3 regions of the Streptomyces sp. NPDC056734 genome follow, and region 1 is predicted to be linked to each of the others. Evidence: riboswitches for the same ligand, from Rfam matches in the RefSeq annotation. Region 1 holds a riboswitch; each other region holds the start of a gene.

Region 1 (6,981 bases):
GCCGGGCGTCGCACTCCCGCAGCGGGGCGAGCGCGGACCGCGCCTCCTCGGCGTAACGCACGGTGTCCCGCCGGGCCTGCTCCAGCGCCGGGTGCGCGCGCAGTCCGGTCAGGGCCTCGGCGTGGCGGGTGTCGTCGGTGAGGTCGGAGTCCAGCAGCGCGCACAGGGCGAGGTCCTCGTCCAGCCCGAGCCGCGCGGCGCGCTCACGCAGCCGCAGTACCGGCAGGGTGGCGATGCCCTCGCGCAGATCGGTGCCCGGGGTCTTGCCCGACTCCTGGGTGTCCGAGGCGATGTCCAGGACGTCGTCGGCAAGCTGGAAGGCGACGCCGAGCCGCTCGCCGTACTGGGTGAGGACGTCGATCACGGACTCGTCGGCGCCCGACATCATCGCGCCGAACCGGCAGGAGACCGCGACCAGCGATCCGGTCTTGCCGCCGAGCACATCGAGGTAGTGGTCGACCGGGTCGCGCCCGTCGGCCGGTCCGGCGGTCTCCAGGATCTGGCCGGTGACCAGCCGTTCGAACGCCTCCGCCTGTACCCGTACGGCCTCCGGCCCGAGGTCGGCCAGTATGTGCGAGGCGCGGGCGAACAGGAAGTCACCCGTGAGGACGGCGACCGAGTTGCCCCAGCGGGTGTTCGCGCTGGGCACCCCGCGCCGGACGGCCGCCTCGTCCATGACATCGTCGTGATAGAGGGTCGCCAGATGGGTCAGCTCGACGACGACGGCGGAGGGGACGACCCCGGGCGCGTGGCGGTCGCCGAACTGGGCGGCGAGCATCACCAGAAGTGGCCGGAATCTTTTGCCGCCGGCCCGCACCAGATGCTGGGCGGCCTCCGTGATGAACGGCACCTCGCTCTTGGTGGCCTCTAGCAGCCCTTCCTCGACAGCCGCCAATCCGGCCTGGACATCTGCTTCCAGAACCTGGTCCCGCACGCTCAGCCCGAACGGCCCGACGACGGTCACGAGGGATCTCCTGTCTGCTGGTGTCTACTGGCGATTACCCGGTATGTCGATACGTCGCTGCCCTCACTCACGTCAGCGTATCCGGTCATGTTTCGATCACGGATGCCGCCCACCGCACAGCACGGGCGCTATCGGATCACGCCAGGTATGTTTTTGATCACCTGATAAGAGCTGATATTTAGCGACTTGCATAGAAGTAGGGAGAAATGTCGCGGATCTGGCCTCGGCGCCGAGGGTCGACCGCACCACTTTCAGCCGCCCACGGATCACGGCCGCCCGCCGCGCCGCCGCCCACCTGGGGTCACCCTGATGCACATCCGTACGTCCTTCCCCTACCAAACGACCCATGAGGACCTCCGGGTCCCGCTGCGTGACGGGACCCTGCTGTACGCGCGCGTGTGGCGCCCGCTGACCGGCGAACCCGTACCGGCGCTCCTGGAGCACCTGCCCTTCCGGCTGACCGACGGAACCGCCGTGCGCGACGCGCAGCGCCATCCCTGGTACGCGGGCCACGGCTACGCCTCCGTCCGGGTCGACGCGCGCGGGCACGGCAACAGCGAGGGCGTCCCCTCGGGCGGCGGCTCCTGGACGGATCCGGCGGACGCCAGGCACTCGACAGACGCGACAGGCGCGATGACCTCGGTGGACGCGGCGGACGCCGCCGACGTCGTGGACTGGCTCGCCGCGCAACCCTGGTGCGACGGCAAGGTCGGCATGTTCGGCATCTCCTGGGGCGGCTCCCTCTCGCTGCGGACCGCGGCCCTCGCGCCCGGACCGCTCAAGGCGGTCGTCAGTGTGTGTGCCACGGACGATCGATACGACAACGACGGGCAGTACACGGGAGGTTCCGTCCTCGCGGCGGACATGCCCGCGTGGGCGGCCAGAACCCTCGCCCTCGCCGCCCGCCCGCCGGACCCGCGCCACGCCGGGGACGCCTGGCGGGAGCTGTGGCTGTGCCGTCTGGAGGCGCTCGAACCCGCCCTGCACACCTGGCTGGAACACCAGGTGCGCGACGGCCACTGGCGGGCCGGTGACGTCCGGGAGAGGTACGGCTCGATCGAGGCGGCCGTGCTCGCGGTCGGCGGCTGGCAGGACCCGTACCGCGACACCGTGCTCCGGCTGGTCGAGCACCTCCCGGCCGGCCGGGTGCGCGGGCTGCTCGGCCCCTGGCCGCACGGGTACCCCGACCGGGGCCGCCCGCCCGGCCCGGCGATCGGCTTCCTCCAGGAGACCCTGCGCTGGTGGGACCACTGGCTCAAGGGCCGGGACACGCGCGTGCTCGCCGATCCCCTCCTGCGCGCGTACCTCACCGAGAGCCACCCGCCGGCGCCCGCGTACGCCACCCTGCCCGGCCGCTGGACCGCCGAGCCCGTCTGGCCCTCCCCGTACGTCACCCACGTCACGTACGCCCTCCAGGGCGCCCCCGTGCCCGTACGGTCCCCGATGCACACCGGGGTCGACGCGGGCGCCTTCCTGCCGCGCGGGGGCGACGCCGATCTTCCGCCGGACCAGCGCGCGGAGGACGGGCGGTCGGTCTGCTTCGAGTTCCCGGTCGGTGAGCGGACCTCGGTGCTGGGGCGCCCGCGGGTCAGGCTGCGGCTGCGCTGCGAGGTGCCGCGCGGGCAGGTGATCGCCCGGCTGTGCGACGTCGCCCCGGACGGCGCCTCGGCCCTGGTGACCCGGGGCGTGCTGAACCTCTCCGCGCGGACGGGCCCCGACCGGTCGGTGCCGTGGCCGCCGGGCGCGACCGAGGAGGTGACCTTCGAGCTGGGCGGCACGGGCCATGTCTTCGCGCCGGGGCACCGGGTACGGCTCGCGGTCTCCTCCGCGTACTGGCCCTGGGTCTGGCCGCGGCCCGGCTCCGAGGCCGGTTTCACCCTGGACCCGGCGGGCAGCGCCCTGGAGCTGCCGGTACGGCGGGAGGAGCCCGGCGCCGGGGCGGACCGGGGGGACCGAGCCGACCGGGAGGACCGCTCGGGCCGGGCAGACGCGTCGGGCCGGGCGGCCTGGGCCGAGCCCGAGCAGGCCGAGCCGCTCGGGGTCGTCTCCCCCGTCACCCTGGACGAGCCGCGGCCCGCGCGACTGGTGGTGCGGGACGTCGCCCAGGGCGAGTGGCGGCTGGAGGTCGATCCCCGGCACGGCGGCACCCAGGTGCATCCCGACGGGCTGGAGGCCACCGAGGAGGCGCTGGAGTCGTACACGATCCGCGACGGCGACGCGCTGTCCGCGCGCACCCGCTCGGACCGGACGATCCGGCTGCACCGGCCGGAGGCGGCCTGGGACACGACGGTCCGGGCCCGGTCGGAGATCGGCTGCACAGAGACGGAGTTTTTGACCTCTAATGAGGTGATTTGCACCCACGGCACCGAGGTGGTCTTCCATCGCACCTGGGAGCGGCGGATTCCACGGACCGCTGGTTAGTAGGCACTTGGGCTCAATGCCCGATTTACCACTCTTGCGCTCGCACGTGACTTGACTCACTCGCGCCCACGGACAGCATTTCCCCCACCATCCCCCGATCCACCCTTCCCCTTCACCGAGTTGACCCTTTTCGACCGCAAAGGATCATGTGGGTCAGATAAGGAGGTGAAGATCAGAAGCGGCATTTTGTGATTCCGCCACTTGTTTCCGACATCTGCTCTCGCATACGTTCCCGGCCAGTCGGGCGGACGCCTAGTCCTGCCACCGCCCGCACCAACCCACTAGATCCACGGCAGGAGCGGGGGACCCAGGTAAGTCGCCGGGCCGGACGTCGTACGACGCACCGGAACGGCTCGGGGTGAAGCCGTGCCCGCAAGGGCCGGCCGGGCACCTCCCCGCCCGAACCCGACAGCTCACCTCGCAGGCGTAGGAGAGGAACAGTTCCCCATGTCCGCACACCGCTCCACGCGTGTTCGCCGCCTCACCCGCAAGCTCGCCGTCGCCGGTACCGGCGCCGCCGTGCTCGCCCTCCCGCTCATCGGCGCCACCAGCGCGTCCGCCGCCTCGCCGACCGTCGTCTCGGCGGCCACCTCCGCCTACCCGAACAGCCTCGACGGCTGGATCCGCCAGTCGCTCGACGTCATGGCCCAGAACGGCATCCCCGGCAGCTACGACGGCATCTACCGCAATGTGATGCGCGAGTCCTCCGGCAACCCGGCCGCCGTCAACAACTGGGACTCCAACGCCGCCGCCGGCACCCCGTCCAAGGGCCTGCTCCAGGTGATCGACCCGACCTTCGCCGCGTACCACGTCTCGGGCACGCTCTACGACCCGTACGACCCGATCGCGAACATCGTCGCCGCGTGCAACTACGCGGCGGACCGGTACGGGTCGATCGACAACGTCTTCGGCGCCTACTGAGCGCTCCGCACCTGAGCGGCCTCACCGGCCGTACGGCCTTTCCGGCGGTTCCCTTTGCGGGTTGGGGCTCGCAAAGGAAAATCAAGCAGAACTTCGACCGGGCCGTCTCGACCGTTTCTCCGAGGTGAATTCCCGTCAGGGAAAAAGTCGTTCGAGGACGACGGCGATGCCGTCGTCCTCGTTCGATGTGGTGACCTCGTCGGCGACCGCCTTGAGTTCGGGATGGGCATTGGCCATCGCCACCCCGTACCCGGCCCAGTCGAACATCGGGACGTCGTTGGGCATGTCCCCGAACGCGATGGTGTCCTCGGCCCGCGCCCCCAGCCGCCGGGCCGCGAGCGCCAGGCCGGTCGCCTTGGTCACCCCGCACGGCTGGAGCTCGACCGTGCCCGGCCCCGACATGGTGACCGTCGCGAGCGAACCGACCACCGCGCGGGCCACCGACGCCAACTCGTCGTCGGACAGCTCCGGATGGCGCAGCAGCACCTTGCTGATCGGCTCGGTCCACAGCTCGTCGCGGCGCCGGACGCGCACCGCGGGCAGCGTCGGATGCGGCATCAGATAGCCCGGCTCGATCAGGGTGAGGCCCTCGACACCGTCCTGGTCGACGGCCGCGTACACCTCGCCGACCTCGGCCTCGATCTTGCCGATGGCGGTCTCCGCCAGCTCCCGGTCCAGGGTGACCGACCACAGCAGCCGGTCCGCGCCGGCGTCGTAGAGCTGCGCGCCCTGTCCGCACACCGCCAGGCCCGTGCTGCCCAGTTGCTCCAGGAGCGGGCGCACCCGCGGGGCGGGCCGGCCGGTGACCACGAGATGCCGGGCACCGGCCTCGGTGATCCGCGCCAGCGCGGCCAGCGAGCGGTCGGAGAAGGTGTCGTCGCCGCGCAGAAGTGTTCCGTCGAGGTCGGTGGCGACAAGGGTGTACGTGGTGCGCGCGGTGCGTGCGGCATATGCAGTGGGTGCGGCCATGATCAGAGAATACGGACATCGCGCGGCCCCGACCCGGCCGGAACCGGACGTCGGACGGGTTCCCTCACGTCCCGCCCGTCCCCGTCAACTCCCCTGTACCATGCGGGCTTTCACTCCCGGAGCCGTCCGCCCGACTGCTGAAAACGGGTCCGCTTTTCACTCAGATGTGGGGGACGCGTCCGCGTCGACACCCGCCCCGTGCTCAGCCGTTGCCGCGCCGGCGGGTGCGCCGGAGTTGCCTCCTCCGAATGCCGGTTTTCAGGACACTGCCGAATTCTTTGGGCGCCCGAGACCGCAGGATGCCGACCTGCCGCGACGTAACGTGTGGCACGGCCACATAACGGCCCCATTGGCGGCACTGGGTAAGAGATGTGGTGCGTCACCACATGGCCCCCACGAGAGTGAGGCAGAACCGCATGTCCCCCTTCGATGTCCCCGAGGGCGACCCCTTCGGCCCGCACAACCTTCCGTACGGTGTCTTCTCCCCGGCCGGTACGCGGGAACGGACCGTCGGCGTCCGGCTCGGCGACCACGTCCTCGACGCCGGTGCCGCCGCACGCGCCCTGGGCTCCCCCTACTTCGCGCTCCTCGCCCGTCCCACCCTCGGCCCGCTGCTCGCGGCGGGCCGTACCACCTGGTCGGACGTACGGCGGGCGCTGACCGCCTGGGTGACGGTCCCGGCGCACCGCGAGGTGATCGAGCCGCTGCTGCACCCGCTGTCCTCGGTGACCCTGCACCTGCCCTTCGAGGTCGCCGACTACGTCGACTTCTACTCCTCCGAGAACCATGCCCGGAACGTCGGCCGCATCTTCCGCCCCGACGCCCCGGACTCCCTCCCCCCGAACTGGAAGCACCTGCCCACCGGCTACCACGGCCGCGCGGGCACGGTCGTGGTCTCCGGGACACAGGTCGTACGGCCGTCCGGGCAGCGCAAGGCGCCCACCGACCCGGCGCCGGTCTTCGGCCCCTCCGTCCGGCTGGACATCGAGTCCGAGGTCGGCTTCGTGGTGGGCGTCCCGAGCGAGCAGGGCAGCCAGGTGGCCCAGGGCGACTTCCGCGACCACGTCTTCGGGCTGTGCCTGCTCAACGACTGGTCCGCGCGGGACGTCCAGGCGTGGGAGTACGTCCCCCTCGGGCCGTTCCTCGGCAAGTCCTTCGCCACGTCGGTCTCGGCCTGGATCACCCCGCTGGACGCCCTGGAGACGGCCCGGGTCGCCCCGCCGGAGCGCACCCATCCCCTGCTGCCCTATCTCGACGACAGCGAGGAGGAACCCGCCGGGTACGACCTGCGGCTCTCTGTCGCGATCAACGGCCACGTCGTCTCCGAGCCGCCCTTCTCCACCATGTACTGGACCGCCGCCCAGCAGCTCGCCCACCTGACCGTCAACGGCGCCTCCCTGCGCACGGGCGACCTCTACGGCTCCGGCACGGTCAGCGGGCCGGGCGAGCGCGAACGCGGCTCCCTGCTGGAGCTGACCTGGAACGGCCGCGACGCCCTGGACCTGCCCGACGGCAAGCGGACCTTCCTGGAGGACGGCGACGTGGTGACCCTCACAGGCTGGGCCCCCGGCCCGGACGGGTTGCGGGTGGGGCTGGGGGATGTGGTGGGGCGGGTGGTGGGGGCGGTCGGGGGGTAGATCGGAGGGCGGTCGGGGGGTGGTCGGGGGCCGTTGAAGGCGGTCGGGGACGGCCCCGGAGGTCGGGCG
Region 2 (6,981 bases), on a different contig from region 1:
AGGAGGTCCCGGCCCGCGCACTGATGGCCGCCTACCGGCTTCCCGAGGACGGCACGCGCGCGTGCGACGCGGCCGACCTGGCGCTCACCGTCCTCGGCGGCGGCGAGTCCTCCCGCCTGTACAACCGGCTGGTGCGCCGCGACCGTACGGCCGTGGCGGCCGGATTCGGCCTGCTGCGGCTGGCCGGGGCGCCCTCCCTGGGCTGGCTGGACGTGAAGACCTCCGGGGACGTCGAGGTGCCGGTCATCGAGACCGCCATCGACGAGGAGCTGGCCCGGTTCGCCGCCGAGGGCCCCACGGCGGAGGAGATGGAGCGCGCCCAGGCCCAGCTGGAGCGCGAGTGGCTGGACCGGCTCGGCACGGTCGCCGGCCGCGCGGACGAACTGTGCCGGTACGCGGTCCTCTTCGGTGACCCGCAGTTGGCCCTGAGCGCCGTCCAGCGCGTGCTGGAGGTGACCGCCGAGGACGTCCAGGAGGTCGCCAAGGCCCGCCTGCGGCCCGACAACCGCGCGGTGCTCGTCTACGAGCCGACGGCCCCCGAAGCCCAGGCCGACAGCGCGGCGGACGCAGAGGACGCAGAGGACGCGGCGGACGCCGACGGCGTGGCAGCCGCGGCCACCGACGACAACAAGGAGGCGGCCAAGTGAGCGAGCTGGCCCCCATGGAGTTCCACCCCCAGCCGCAGCCCGGCGACGCCCGCCCCTGGGCGTTCCCGGCCCCCACGCGCCGAACGCTCGACAACGGCCTCACGGTCCTGCGCTGCCACCGCCCCGGCCAGCAGGTCGTCGCCGTCGAGGTGCTGCTGGACGCGCCGCTGGACGCCGAACCGGACGGCCTGGAGGGCGTGGCCACGATCATGGCCCGCGCCTTCTCCGAGGGCACCGACAAGCACTCCGCCGAGGAGTTCGCCGCCGAGCTGGAGCGCTGCGGCGCAACCCTGGACGCGCACGCCGACCACCCCGGCGTCCGCCTCAGCCTCGAAGTGCCGGTCTCCCGGCTGCCGAAGGCCCTCGGCCTGCTCGCCGACGCCCTGCGCGCGCCCGCGTTCGCCGACAGCGAGGTCGAGCGCCTGGTGCGCAACCGCCTCGACGAGATCCCGCACGAGCTGGCCAACCCCTCGCGCCGCGCCGCCAAGGAGCTGTCCAAGGAGCTGTTCCCGGCGTCCTCGCGCATGTCGCGCCCGCGCCAGGGCACCGAGGAGTCCGTCGAGGGCATCGACTCCGCCGCCGTACGCGCCTTCTACGAGAAGCATGTACGCCCCGCGACCGGCACCGTCGTGGTCGTCGGCGATCTGACCGGCGTCGACCTCGACACGCTGCTCGGCGACACGCTCGGCGCCTGGACCGGCTCCACGGCCGCGCCCCGGCCCGTGCCGCCGGTCAGCGCCGACGACACCGGGCGCGTCGTCATCGTGGACCGGCCCGGAGCCGTCCAGACGCAACTGCTGCTCGGCCGGGTCGGCTCCGATCGGCACGATCGCGTCTGGCCCGCCCAGGTGCTCGGCACGTACTGCCTGGGCGGCACCCTCACCTCCCGGCTGGACCGGGTGCTGCGCGAGGAGAAGGGTTACACCTACGGCGTCCGCGCGTTCGGCCAGGTCCTCAGGTCCGGGCCGGACGGCGCCGGAGCGTCCATGCTCGCCGTCAGCGGCTCGGTCGACACGCCGAACACCGGACCGGCCCTGGACGACCTGTGGACGGTCCTGCGCACGCTTGCCGCGGAGGGGCTGACCGACGCCGAGCGGGACACCGCCGTGCAGAACCTCGTCGGCGTGGCGCCGCTCAAGTACGAGACCGCGGCGGCCGTCGCGAGCACGCTCGCGGACCAGGTCGAGCAGCACCTGCCCGACGACTACCAGGCGACGCTGTATCAGCAGCTCGCCGCGACCGGCACCGTCGAGGCCACGGCGGCCGTCGTCAACGCCTTCCCGGTGGACCGGCTGGTGACCGTCCTCGTGGGCGACGCCGCGCAGATCAAGGCGCCCGTGGAAGCCCTCGGCATCGGCGAAGTCACCGTCGTGGCGGCCGACTAGACAGCCGCGGACGGCCCGCCCGGGTGCCGCGATCCGCGCGCGGGCGGGCCCACACGCGGCACGCGAAAGTGCCGACGAAGGGCACGCGCATGACGGGGAACGCGCACCCGCACGGTGGGGCCCTGGTGACCGGAAGCGTCACCAGGGCCCCTTAATGTCCGGATTGCGGGAGAGGCTGCCTGTCTGACCTGTGGCATGCGCTACAAAAGCCCGGATCTGTTTGGGGATTGCAAGATGTCCCCTTAGCGTCATCCAGGCTGTTCGTCAGGCAGTGCGCCGCGTCCGCGGCACCGGACAGCCATCGCCGAGTCCCCGTACGGCGCGAGCCAGGGGAGCCGGGGACCCACGTCCCTGGGGTGAATCGGCCTCCCGCGCGCGTGCGTGCGGGAAGCCGTAGGAGACCTTCCTGCTCCGAACCCGTCAGCTAACCCGGTAGGCGAGAGGGAAGGAAAGGACCAGCCACTCCATGGCGTTCACGCGCGCCACCGGGAAGCACCGGCGTCCCCGGCACCCGCAGCGCACCACCGCCCGTGCGGCGGGTGTCGCGGCACTCGCCACCACCGGCGTCGTCGGCTCCCTGGCCGCTCCGGCGCTCGCCGCCGAGCCGGCTCCCGAGCAGACCGGTCTGCTGCCCGTCGTCGGCATCGGCGACGACGTCGCCCACCAGATAGACGCCCAGGCCGCCGCCCAGGCGGACGCCGCGCGGCAGAAGGCCGAGGCCGCCGCCCGCGAGAAGGCGGCGGAAGAGGCCCGCGAGCGTGCCGAGGAGGAGGCGAAGAAGGCTCGTGAGGCCGAGGAGCGCGCCGCCCGCGAGGCCGAGCGCGAGCGCCTGAACACCTTCGTTTCGCCGATCCCCGGCTCCTACGTCTCCACCAGCTACCAGGCGGGCGGCTCCGCCTGGTCCTCCGGCAGCCACACCGGCGTCGACTTCCACGCCGCCACCGGCACGTCCGTCCACACGGTCGGCAATGGCACGGTCGTGGAGGCGGGCTGGGGCGGCGCGTACGGCAATCAAGTCGTGATCAAGATGGTTGACGGTACGTACACCCAGTACGGGCATCTCTCGTCCATCGGGGTGTCGGTCGGCCAGTCCGTCACCCCTGGCCAGCAGATCGGCCTCGCCGGCGCCACCGGCAATGTCACCGGGGCCCACCTCCACTTCGAGGCCCGCACCAGCCCCGAGTACGGCTCGGACATGGACCCGGTCGCCTACCTGCGTGCGCATGGCGTGAATCTCTGACGTCGGGTGCGCGCGGGGCGCCGATGCTCTTCCGGCCGACGGGAGCGCGGGCAGCGCGTGACGTCCCGTGCGCGCGGGGCGCTGCGACGGGCGGGCACTCGCGCGCGGGACGGATGCCGCGCTCGGGTGCGGGGGCGGAGGTTGTCGGACGGGTCGGCGCTCGCCGGGAGGCGATGGCGCACTCGCGCGGAGACGGGACGGCGTGCGGCCAAGGGTTCGGTCTCCGCGCCGGCGATGCCGCACTCGCGCGGAGACGGGGCCATCTCCTGGTCCATCAGATCAACGATCTCGCGATGCCCCACTCGCGCGTGGAGACGGACCCCGCGCTCTCGCCCTCTGGCGCCGGGCGCTTGCCCCCCAACCCGCGCGGGTACGCCGCGACGACGCGCAGTTCGTCGTGGATGGGGCGGAGTGCCCCCACCCGCGCGGGTACGCCGCGTGAGGACTGCGTCCAGACAGTCGCGGAAGCCCCCGCCGCACCTACGCGCGCGTACGCCGCCCCGGGCTGGGCACCCGCGCCACCCGCGCGCTGACCCCGGCCCACCCGGGCGGGGCCAGGCCACCGTCCCCGCCTGGACCCCGCCACCCCCGCGCGCAGGGACTCGGCTAACGGCCCATGGCGTCCCGGCGGACGGCCACGGCCACCCCCGGGCGCCGGGCCCCGCCCCTCCATCACCGCTACGCGAACCCAGGCCCCCGCCCCGCTGGACCCAGCCCCCCGCCTCCACGCCAGCCAAGCCACAGCCGCCACCGTCACCCGGCGCACCGCCCCGCCCACGACAAGCCCGGGTACCCCACCCGCCGGGGCTTTCGTCCTTTTGGGCATCCGCTGTCCAAAAAATATCCCTGGAATCCGGCCCCCCGTCGGAAATTCCGGCTCATTGCAATAGAGTCACTGTTCAGACGTCAATCGAGGACGTTTCACGGGGATTAAGGCGGAGGTCGGTCATGCGTATTCCGGCGCACTCGGTGTGCACGGCGATCCGGGACGACATCATCGCCGGTGTCTACGAACGCGGTGGCCGGCTCACCGAGGAAGTCCTCGCCCGCCGCTACGGCGTCTCCCGCGTCCCCGTCCGCGAGGCCCTGCGCACGCTGGAGGCGGAGGGGTTCGTGGTGACCCGGCGGCACGCGGGCGCGTGCGTCGCGGAGCCCACCGAGCAGGAGGCCGCGGACCTGCTGGAGATGCGCGGGCTGCTGGAGCCGCTGGCCGCCTCCAGGGCCGCCCAGCGGCGCACGGAGGCCCATCTGAAGGTGCTGCGCGGACTGGTCCGGCTCGGCCAGGAGCGGGCCCGCCGGGGCAGCAGCGATGACCTGCGCTCCCTGGGCAGCTGGTTTCATGAGACGCTCGCCCAGGCGTCCGGCAGCCCCGCCCTGGTCTCCATGCTGACCCAGCTCCGCCACAAGATCGCCTGGATGTATGCCGTGGAGGCACCGGCCGCGCCCATGGAGTCCTGGGCCGAACACGGCGCCATCGTGGACGCGGTCACCCGTGGTGACGCGGAACGCGCGCGTGCCCTCACCGCCCTGCACGCCGAGCGCGCGATGTCCGTCTTCCGGCTGCGCTTCAACGCCGGCGGCGCCGACCGTGTGAGGACTTCGCAACATCCCGTAAACATGCTGGGCCAGCGGCTTTAACAAAAGCGCCGTATACAAAGAAGCGGTAATTCGGTGGCCGGTAATTTCGGCTGCCGTTTTTCGGTGTGCCGCAGGTCTATTCCCGTACTGTACGGACCTATTTCGGTGTGCTCTCGCTCACAGGTGCGACCCAAACGTTTCGGCACGTGTCCGGCGGTGAAACCGGCGCGGAACAATTTGGGGAAACAGGCGCGAAAGTGAGCGGGGGAAACGGGAGTGGCCGCGGGGGCGGAAGCGGCTGTTCCGCAGCAGAGGTGGCTGTCGGGCAACAGCAGAGCCGCGCCACCACCAGGGCGACGCGGCTCCTTGTGTCCGTAAGCGGGTGCCGGACGGATCAGACGGTCTCCGGAAGCTCCTCCAGCCCTTCGGAGACCAGCTTGGCCAGACGGTCCAGGGCCGCGTCGGCGCCGTCGGCGTCGGAGGCCAGGACGACCTCCTCACCGCCCTTGGCGCCCAGGCCCAGAACGGCCAGCATGGAGGCCGCGTTGACGGGGTTGCCGTCGGCCTTGGCGATCGTCACGGGGACCCCCGAGGCCGTGGTGGCCCGGACGAAGATGGAGGCGGGGCGGGCATGGAGGCCCTCGGCCCAGCCGACGTTGACGCGGCGCTCAGCCATGTTGTTGCTGCCCTTCAGTCTCTCAGGGTTGTCTAGACCAGTGTCCCATATCGCGGAGGCGTGCCCGGAGCGGGCCTCGGGCCACACCAGGAGTGTCGCCGGACCCCGGCCCCGACGCGGTATACGCCCCCATGTGTCCCCGTGTGTCTGTGCTGCTCCTGTGCTCGTTCCCCGTGGATTGCCTCGCGCCGTTGTCATAGGCGAGCCGTACTGTGGGGCGCATGCAGAGCCCGGCGGATCCGCAGGACCGGCACGAGTACCCCGCCCACTGGGAGGCGGACGTGGTGCTGCGTGACGGCGGCACCGCGCGCGTGAGGCCCATCACCGTCGACGACGCCGACCGCCTGGTCAGCTTCTACGAGCAGGTCTCGGACGAATCGAAGTACTACCGCTTCTTCGCGCCCTACCCCAGGCTCTCCGCCAAGGACGTCCACCGCTTCACCCACCACGACTTCGTGGACCGCGTGGGACTCGCGGCCACCATCGGCGGCGACTTCATCGCCACCGTGCGCTACGACCGGATCGGCGCCGACGGCATGCCCGCCTCCGCGCCGGCCGACGAGGCCGAGGTCGCTTTCCTGGTCCAGGACGCGCACCAGGGCCGCGGGGTCGCCTCGGCCCTCTTGGAGCACATCGCGGCCGTCGCGCGCGAGCGCGGCATCCGCCGGTTCGCCGCCGAGGTGCTGCCCGCCAACACCAAGATGATCAAAGTGTTCAGGGACGCCGGGTACTCCCAGAAGCGCAGCTTCGAGGACGGCGTCGTACGCCTGGAGTTCGATCTCGAACCCACCGACCGCTCGCTGGCCGTGCAGCGCGCGCGGGAGCAGCGCGCCGAGGCCCGTTCGGTGCGGCGGCTGCTCGCGCCCGGGTCCGTCGCCGTCATCGGCGTCGGCCGCGTGCCCGGCGGGGTGGGCCGCAGCATCCTCGACAACATCCGCGAGGCCGGCTTCACCGGCCGTCTGCACGCCGTGAACCGGGCCTTCCCCGAGGGGCGCAAGGACATCGACGGTGTGCCCGCCCACCGGTCGGTGCGGGAGATCGACGGCCCGGTGGATCTCGCCGTGGTCGCCGTGCCCGCCGATCATGTGCCCGAGGTCGTCGCCGAGTGCGGCGAACACGGCGTCCAGGGGCTGGTCGTGGTCTCCGCCGGGTACGCCGAGAGCGGCCCGGAGGGCAAGGCGCGCCAGCGTGAACTCGTACAGCACGCGCGCGCGTACGGGATGCGGCTCATCGGGCCCAACGCCTTCGGCATCATCAACACCTCGCCGGACGTCCGGCTGAACGCCTCCCTGGCGCCCGAGCCGCCCCGCCCCGGCCGCATTGGCCTGTTCGCCCAGTCCGGCGCCATCGGCATCGCGCTGCTGTCCCGGCTGGACCGGCGCGGCGGCGGAGTCACCGGCATCACGGGCGTGTCGACCTTCGTCTCGTCCGGCAACCGCGCGGACGTCTCCGGCA
Region 3 (6,981 bases), on a different contig from region 1:
CGCGTCGAGCTTGTTGTAGAGACCGATGCCCCGCCCCTCCTGGCGGAGGTAGAGCAGGACGCCGCCGCGCTCGGCGATGCGCTCGACGGCCTCGCGGAGCTGCGGACCGCAATCGCAGCGGGCGGAGCCGAGGACATCGCCGGTCAGGCACTCGGAGTGCAGCCGCACCAGGGGCGTCGCGCCGGGCGCGGGGGTGCCGAGGACGACGGCGAGGTGTTCCCGCCCGTCCGTCAGCCCGTGGAAGGTGACCAACTCGGCGTCGACGCCGTAACCGTCCCCGAAGCGGAGCGGAACGCGGACGCGGGTACGGATGGCGGCGGCGGGGGCCGGGCCGCCCTCGACCGAGCTGCCTGCCGGGCTGTCTGCTGAGCTGTCGGACATACGAATCTCCGAGCGGTGCGCATCGCTGCTGACTGCTTCAGATTTGAAGCAGATGATCGGACGAACGTGACCATACGCCACACTTGAAAGTTGAAGCAACCCGATTTACGGCGAGGCGCGGATGCCTCAAGAACAGGGCGACGACCGCCGCAACCACGGCAGATCCCCACCCCCACCCCCACCTACATCCTCCCCACCCCCGGGCTCCGCCCCCTCCAGCCCCCGCGTGACTGCCGTGAAGATCTCCTCCAGCTGCCCCACCTGCTCCGGCGTGAGCCGGTCGAACAGCGCCGCCCGGACCGTCTCGACATGACTCGGCGCGATCCGCTCCAGCAGGGCGATCCCCGCGTCCGTGAGCACGGCGATGCTGCCGCGCCGGTCCCCGGGGCAGTCCTCACGCCGGACCAGCCCGTCCCGCTCCAGCCGGGTGACGGCGTACGTCAGCCGGCTGCGGGTGATCTTCAGCCGCCCGGCGAGGCCGGTCATCCGCAGCCGGCGGTCCTCGGCCTCGGAGAGGTGGGCCAGGATGGAGTAGTACAGATGCGGCATACCGGCCTCCTGCTGGAGCTGCCGGTCGAGCGCGTCCTCCAGCAGCAGAGCGGCCCCCACGTACGCACGCCAGGCGCGCTGTTCCTCCGGGGTGAGCCAGCGAGTCGTCATGGCGCCAGTGTAGTTTTGCTTAAAACTTGAATCAAATGCGCACCACAAATGCGCACCACAAACCACATGTGAACCAGAGGGAAGCCCATGCCCCACCCCCACGTCCTCCTCTCCGCAGCCGTCTCCCTCGACGGCTACCTGGACGACACCGGCCCCGACCGCCTGCTGCTCTCCGGCCCGGCCGACTTCGACCGGGTGGACGAGGTGCGGGCGTCCGCCGACGCGATCCTGATCGGCGCCGGCACGATCCGCGCCGACAACCCCCGGCTGCTCGTGAACTCCCCCGAGCGCCGCGCCGCCCGGATCGCCGCCGGCCGGCCCGCGTACCCGCTCAAGGTCACCGTCAGCGGCTCGGGCGACCTCGACCCCACCGCCAGGTTCTGGCACACCGGCGGCGCCAAGCTCCTCTACACCACGGACCAGGGCGCCGAGCGCGCCCGGACGAACGGCCTGGCCACCCCCGACACCGACACCGGCACCGGCACCGGCACCGGCACCGGCACTTCCACCCATGTCATCCCCCTGGGCAAGAACCTCGACTGGCACACCCTCCTCACCCACCTCCACGACCGGCACGGCGTCCGGCGGCTCATGGTCGAGGGCGGCGGCACGGTCCACACCCAGCTCCTCACCCAGGGCCTCGCCGACGAACTCCACCTCGTCCTCGCCCCGCTGTTCGTCGGCGACCCGGCCGCCCCCCGCCTCTTCGGTCCGGGCGGCTACCCGCCCGGCCGGCTGCGCCTGCTGGAATCCCGGCGGATCGAGGACATCGTCCTCATGCGCTACGAGCCCACCGCCCCCGGCCCGGCCGAGGTCCCGTTCGCCGCCGACCGGCACTGGCTGCGGCTGGCCTGCGCCCTGGCGGCGGACTGCCCGCCCTCGCGGACCGCGTTCAGCGTCGGCGCGGTCGTCGTCGCCGAGGACGGCACCGAACTGGCCCGGGGCCACTCCCGCGAGGGCGCCGACCCCGTCGTACACGCCGAGGAGGCGGCCCTCGCGAAGATCGACCCCGCCGATCCACGCCTGCCCGGCGCGACGGTCTACTCCAGCCTGGAACCCTGCGCCCGCCGCGCGTCCCGGCCCCGCCCCTGCGCCCGGCTGATCCTGGACGCGGGCGTCCGCCGCGTGGTGACGGCGTGGCGCGAGCCGGACACCTTCGTCGCAGCCGCCGACGGCACCGGCCTGCTGACCACGTCCGGCGCCACGGTCGTCGTACTCCCGGAGTACGAGCAGCAGGCCAAGTCCCCGAACGCCCACCTACTGGGCTGAGCAGGACCCCCGTCCGCATACCTGTGTGCAGCACGTCCATTCCATGGCGTATGCTGGTGAACACAACGACGCGGGGTGGAGCAGCTCGGTAGCTCGCTGGGCTCATAACCCAGAGGTCGCAGGTTCAAATCCTGTCCCCGCTACTCAAGGCTCAGGGCCGGAATCCGGATCACGGATTCCGGCCCTGAGTGTTTTCCCGACCCTCGGTCCCCTCGGTCGCCTCGGTCGCCTCCCCCGCCCCTTCCCGGCCGGTCGTCGTGTCATCCGGTCGGCCCGCCCGGCTCGCCGGGGCGCCCCGCTGCGGCAACCCTGGACCAAGAGGCCGGGCCGTGACCGGTGAGGACCTGCGGCGGGAGACGAGGCGGGAGACGCGTGGTGGGGCCGGGTGAGGCGCAGGGCGAGGGGCCGTACACCGGGCCACCGGGGAGCGCGGCGGGCATGGTGGCGCCGCCCGCGCGGCCGGGGCGGTCGGGGAGCATCTCCTACGCGCGCCCGTTCGTACGGCTGCTGCCGGTCCTGCTGATCCTCGGCGGCGCGCTGTACGAGTACGTGACCCCGAAACAGTTCACCGGCGTGCCGTTCTTCACGGCCGCGCCCCTGGTCGCCGCGCCGCTGTTCGGGCGGCGCTACACCGTGCTGACCGGGATCGCGGCGGTGCTGGTGCTGTTCGTGGTGCATTTCGGGGTCGACCAGCCGTTCGCGGCGGAGACGATCACCGAGGTCGTCACGGTGGCGACCGTCGCGGTGCTGGCCGTGCTGATCAACACGCTGGTGCGGCGCAGCGACGCCCGGCTGGCCTCCGCCCGGGAGATCGCCGAGGCCGCGCAGCGGGCGGTGCTGCCCGAACCGGACGAGCGGATCGGCGGTTTCGAGATCGCCGCCCGTTACGAGGCCGCGCAGGCGGGCGCGTTCATCGGCGGCGATCTGTACGCGGTGCAGGACACCCCGCACGGCGTCCGGCTGGTGCTCGGGGACGTACGCGGCAAGGGCATGGGCGCGGTGGCCGCCGTGGCCGTGCTGATCGGGGCGTTCCGGGAGGCCGCCGAGCAGGAATCGACGCTGGAGGCGGTCGCCGCGCGGCTGGAGCGGGCGCTGGCCCGCGAGGGCACCCGGCGGAACGGGCTCGACGCCTTCGAGGGGTTCACCACCGCCGTGCTCGCCGAGATCCCGCACGGCCACGGGATCGTACGGATGGTCAACCGAGGGCACCCCGGGCCGCTGCTGCTGTACGCCGACGGCACCCTGCGCGCGCTGTCCGCCGACGAGCCCGCGCTGCCGCTGGGGATGGGGGACCTGGGCAGCTGGCCGGACCGGGCGCAGGAGGCGGAGTTCCCGGACGGGGCCACGCTGCTGCTGTTCACCGACGGGCTGTCGGAGGCGCGGGACGGGCACGGGAGGTTCTACGAACCCGAGGAGCGGCTGGCGGGCCGGCTCTTCCGTGGGCCGGAGGAACTGGTGGCGGCCCTGGCCGAAGAGGTGCGCGGGCATGCCGGGGGCTGGATGACGGACGACATGGCGCTGCTCGCGGTACGGCGGCCGGGTCCGGCGCACGACGGTCCGGGCCTCGGTCACGGTGGGTAAGTGAGCGACTGCCCTCCGCATAACATCTGAGTCACCGTCAGAAATTGGCACTGCCCGAACGGCCCTGATGGCGAGGTCGACTCGCCCGATTTTCGCCGCTCATAGCCTGTACGTCCGGCGGAAGAGCGTTAAAGATCAAGTGGAAGCGCTTGGAAATCACCCCTGGGTTCTATTACTGTCCGATAACGCAGCGCGGTCGTCCCAGCCGTCACAAGAGTCGGCTCCGTGCTCAAGCGCCGAATCTCGTGAGGGAACCGGGGAACCACCAACTTGGGGTGAATCGCGCGTACGTCACCATGGAGACATGGCTGATTGACGCGCGTAGGAGACCTTCCTCTCCGAACCCGTCAGCTAACCCGGTAGGCGATGAGGGAAGGAAAGGAGTACGCCTACGTGGCGTCCAACCGGCCTGCTCCAGGGGCCTCGTTCGTGCCCGCCCAGCGCACCGACGACACCGTCGTCTACGGCGGCCCCCGCACCGATGAGGGCCCGTGGGAGGAATGGAACCCCACCGCGGAGACCGTCCGCCCGGTCCGTGGCGGCCGGCACCGCGTCGCCAAGCAGCGCGGCGGACTCGCCCGCGGCGGACTGGCCCGCAGCTCCACGGTCCTCGGCGTCGGTGTCATAGCCGCCGTCGGCGCGGGCGGCATGGCCACCGCGCAGACCGGCAAGCCGCCGGTCGCCATCTCCCTGCCCGACCTCGCCACCTTCACGGACGACGGCGAGGACACGGCCGAGCCGGCCACCGCGATCGAGGCCACCCCGCTCAGCAGCCTCGGTGTCACCCCGGCCGACAGCGAGCAGGGCACCACCGACGCCGGTGAGGCGCTGCGCGCCCGCATCATGGCGCAGGCCGAGAGCCAGCAGGAGCAGCTCGACACCAAGGCCGCCGAGGCGCTCCTGGCCGCCGCCGAGAAGGAGGCCGCCGAGGCCGCCGAGAAGGCGGAGCAGGAAGCCCGCGAGAAGGCCGCCGCCGAGAAGAAGGAGGCGGAGGAGGAAGCCGCGCGCAAGGCCGAGGAAGAGCGCCTCGCCGAGCTGGCCAAGCAGTTCGCGCTGCCGACCTCCTCGTACACCCTCACCTCGACCTACGGCCAGGCCGGCTCGCTGTGGTCCTCCGGCTACCACACCGGCCTCGACTTCGCCGCCCCCACCGGCACCCTCATCAAGGCCGTCCACTCCGGCACCATCACCCAGGCCGGCTGGGACGGTTCGTACGGCTACAAGACCGTGCTCACCCTCGATGACGGCACCGAGATCTGGTACGCGCACCAGTCCTCGATCAGCGTCAGCGTCGGCCAGCAGGTCACCACCGGCGATGTCATCGGGCGCGTCGGCGCCACCGGCAATGTCACCGGGGCCCATCTGCACCTGGAGGTGCACACCGCGTCGGGTGGCGGCGTGGACCCGCTGGCCTGGCTGCGCGACAAGGGCCTCAATCCCTGACGGCCCCCCTCGGCCTCAGGTGCGGTAAGGGTTGTTGTAGTACGCGGGGTGCGGTGTGACGGCACCGCCGGGGCCCGGGTGACCGGTGCTGTGGCCGCCGTCGTACCCGGTGCCGTGACCGGTGCCGTACCCGTCGCCTCGGTATGGCGGCCAGGGTGGGACCGGCATCGGCGTAGGTACGGGGGGCGGCGGGGCCGTGGCGTGGGCCGCGTGGGTCAGGGCCGGGGCCGCGAGGTCCCGGCGGCGCCACAGCTCACCGAGCAGCTCCCGTTCGCGGGGGACGAAGTCGGCGCGGGCCCGGCCCCGGCTGCCCCGCCGGCGCAGCACCGCGAGCGAGGTGGCGTACGCCTCGTACTCGGCCACCGCGCGGGCCGCTTGCTTGCCGAGCCGGCGTCCGGCGTACTCGCGGGCGAGGCGGCGGGCCCGCATCGAGCCGAGCGCGTAGGGCTCTGCGGGGGAGAACCAGCCGGTGGTGACATACGCGGGCAGCTCCTCGCGCACCACCCGCAGCTCCCGCTGCCGGGTCCAGATCACCAGCCAGGTCAGCAGCGCGAACGCGGGGACCATGAAGGCGCCGTACACGGCGAAGAAGCCGTGGTCGCCGAAGGCCGCGGAGCCGTTCCAGAACGCGTGCACGCCCATCGCGAGCAGCAGCCCGGACAGCGGCAGCAGCACCCGCCGCATCCGCTGGCGCTCCCCGCCCGCCGCCGCGATGCCGAAGCCGATGCCGGTGAGCACGGTGAACAGCGGATGCGCGAACGGCGACATGACGACCCGTACGAAGAAGGTGGCGACGGTGACCGAGGCGAGCCCGGCGTCGCCGCGGGACTGGTCGGTGCCGAAGGCGGTGCCGAGGTAGAGGATGTTCTCGGTGAAGGCGAAGCCGGTCGCGGTGACCCCGGCGATCACCACGCCGTCGACGATCCCGGTGAAGTCCCGGCTGCGGAACAGGAAGAGCAGCAGGATCGCGGCGCCCTTCGCGGACTCCTCGACCACCGGCGCTATCACGGTCGTCCCCAAGGTGTCCGCGCCGGCCGGGTCGGCGGTCGCGATGGCTATCCAGCGGGTCGCGAAGCTGTTCGCGACGATCGCTATCAGGGCCGCCGCGCAGGCCCCCCAGGCGAAGGCGAACACGACATTGCGCCAGGGGCCCGGCTCCACCCGGTCCAGCCAGCGGAACGCGCCGATCAGCAGCGGCACCGGCAGCACGGCCAGTCCCAGGCCCACCAGGAAGCCCTCGGTGCCGGTCTCCTGGCGGACCAGCGCGAGGATGACCAGCCCCGACAGCGCCAGCAGGATGGCCAGCGAGCCGTGCCGCACCCGGCGCCAGGCGGTGGGGTGGGCCTGCGCGGCCCGGGTGTACCGGTAGCCCCAGCGCCGCCACCACCGCATAGGCCGGGGCGGGTCGGCGGGCGGATCGCAGGAGGGCGTCGGATACGGGGAGTTGCTGGCCACGGCATCGACCCTAACGAGGCGGCGTACCGCCCGCGACGGTGCCCGGTGCTCAGCCGGCGTGGGGCCGCCGGGTCGCGGAACGGTCCTGGCGGTGCTGGTGGAAGGGGCTTTGGGCGGGGTTTCAAGCGGGGTTGTGGGCAGGGTTCTGGGCATGTTCCCCGTGCGGTACGCGGCGGAACATGACGTCGTTCA

Evidence for each region. Region 1 has a riboswitch for cyclic di-AMP ahead of ACFRFC_RS25285 (transglycosylase SLT domain-containing protein). Riboswitches for the same ligand answer to the same signal wherever they lie in the genome.
Region 2: it holds a riboswitch for cyclic di-AMP, as region 1 does, so the genes downstream of both, ACFRFC_RS20380 (M23 family metallopeptidase) here and ACFRFC_RS25285 (transglycosylase SLT domain-containing protein) in region 1, are expected to answer to the same signal.
Region 3: it holds a riboswitch for cyclic di-AMP, as region 1 does, so the genes downstream of both, ACFRFC_RS13730 (M23 family metallopeptidase) here and ACFRFC_RS25285 (transglycosylase SLT domain-containing protein) in region 1, are expected to answer to the same signal.

The regions. Positions count from the first base shown of each region.
Region 1 is NZ_JBHTZD010000017.1:40,032-47,012, reverse strand. It holds gene ACFRFC_RS25295 (polyprenyl synthetase family protein) at 1-964, opposite strand, end outside; gene ACFRFC_RS25290 (CocE/NonD family hydrolase) at 1,274-3,385, shown strand; cyclic di-AMP (ydaO/yuaA leader) riboswitch at 3,655-3,827, shown strand; gene ACFRFC_RS25285 (transglycosylase SLT domain-containing protein) at 3,833-4,306, shown strand; gene ACFRFC_RS25280 (HAD family hydrolase) at 4,442-5,275, opposite strand; gene fahA (fumarylacetoacetase) at 5,692-6,912, shown strand.
Region 2 is NZ_JBHTZD010000012.1:268,621-275,601, reverse strand. It holds gene ACFRFC_RS20390 (M16 family metallopeptidase) at 1-647, shown strand, start outside; gene ACFRFC_RS20385 (M16 family metallopeptidase) at 644-2,032, shown strand; cyclic di-AMP (ydaO/yuaA leader) riboswitch at 2,325-2,486, shown strand; gene ACFRFC_RS20380 (M23 family metallopeptidase) at 2,499-3,272, shown strand; gene ACFRFC_RS20375 (GntR family transcriptional regulator) at 4,221-4,910, shown strand; gene ACFRFC_RS20370 (HPr family phosphocarrier protein) at 5,245-5,526, opposite strand; gene ACFRFC_RS20365 (GNAT family N-acetyltransferase) at 5,748-6,981, shown strand, end outside.
Region 3 is NZ_JBHTZD010000007.1:349,963-356,943, forward strand. It holds gene ribA (GTP cyclohydrolase II) at 1-381, opposite strand, end outside; gene ACFRFC_RS13710 (MarR family winged helix-turn-helix transcriptional regulator) at 508-1,041, opposite strand; gene ACFRFC_RS13715 (dihydrofolate reductase family protein) at 1,129-2,310, shown strand; tRNA gene ACFRFC_RS13720 (tRNA-Met) at 2,380-2,453, shown strand; gene ACFRFC_RS13725 (PP2C family protein-serine/threonine phosphatase) at 2,749-3,891, shown strand; cyclic di-AMP (ydaO/yuaA leader) riboswitch at 4,116-4,272, shown strand; gene ACFRFC_RS13730 (M23 family metallopeptidase) at 4,285-5,334, shown strand; gene ACFRFC_RS13735 (PrsW family intramembrane metalloprotease) at 5,350-6,789, opposite strand; gene trmB (tRNA (guanosine(46)-N7)-methyltransferase TrmB) at 6,911-6,981, opposite strand, start outside.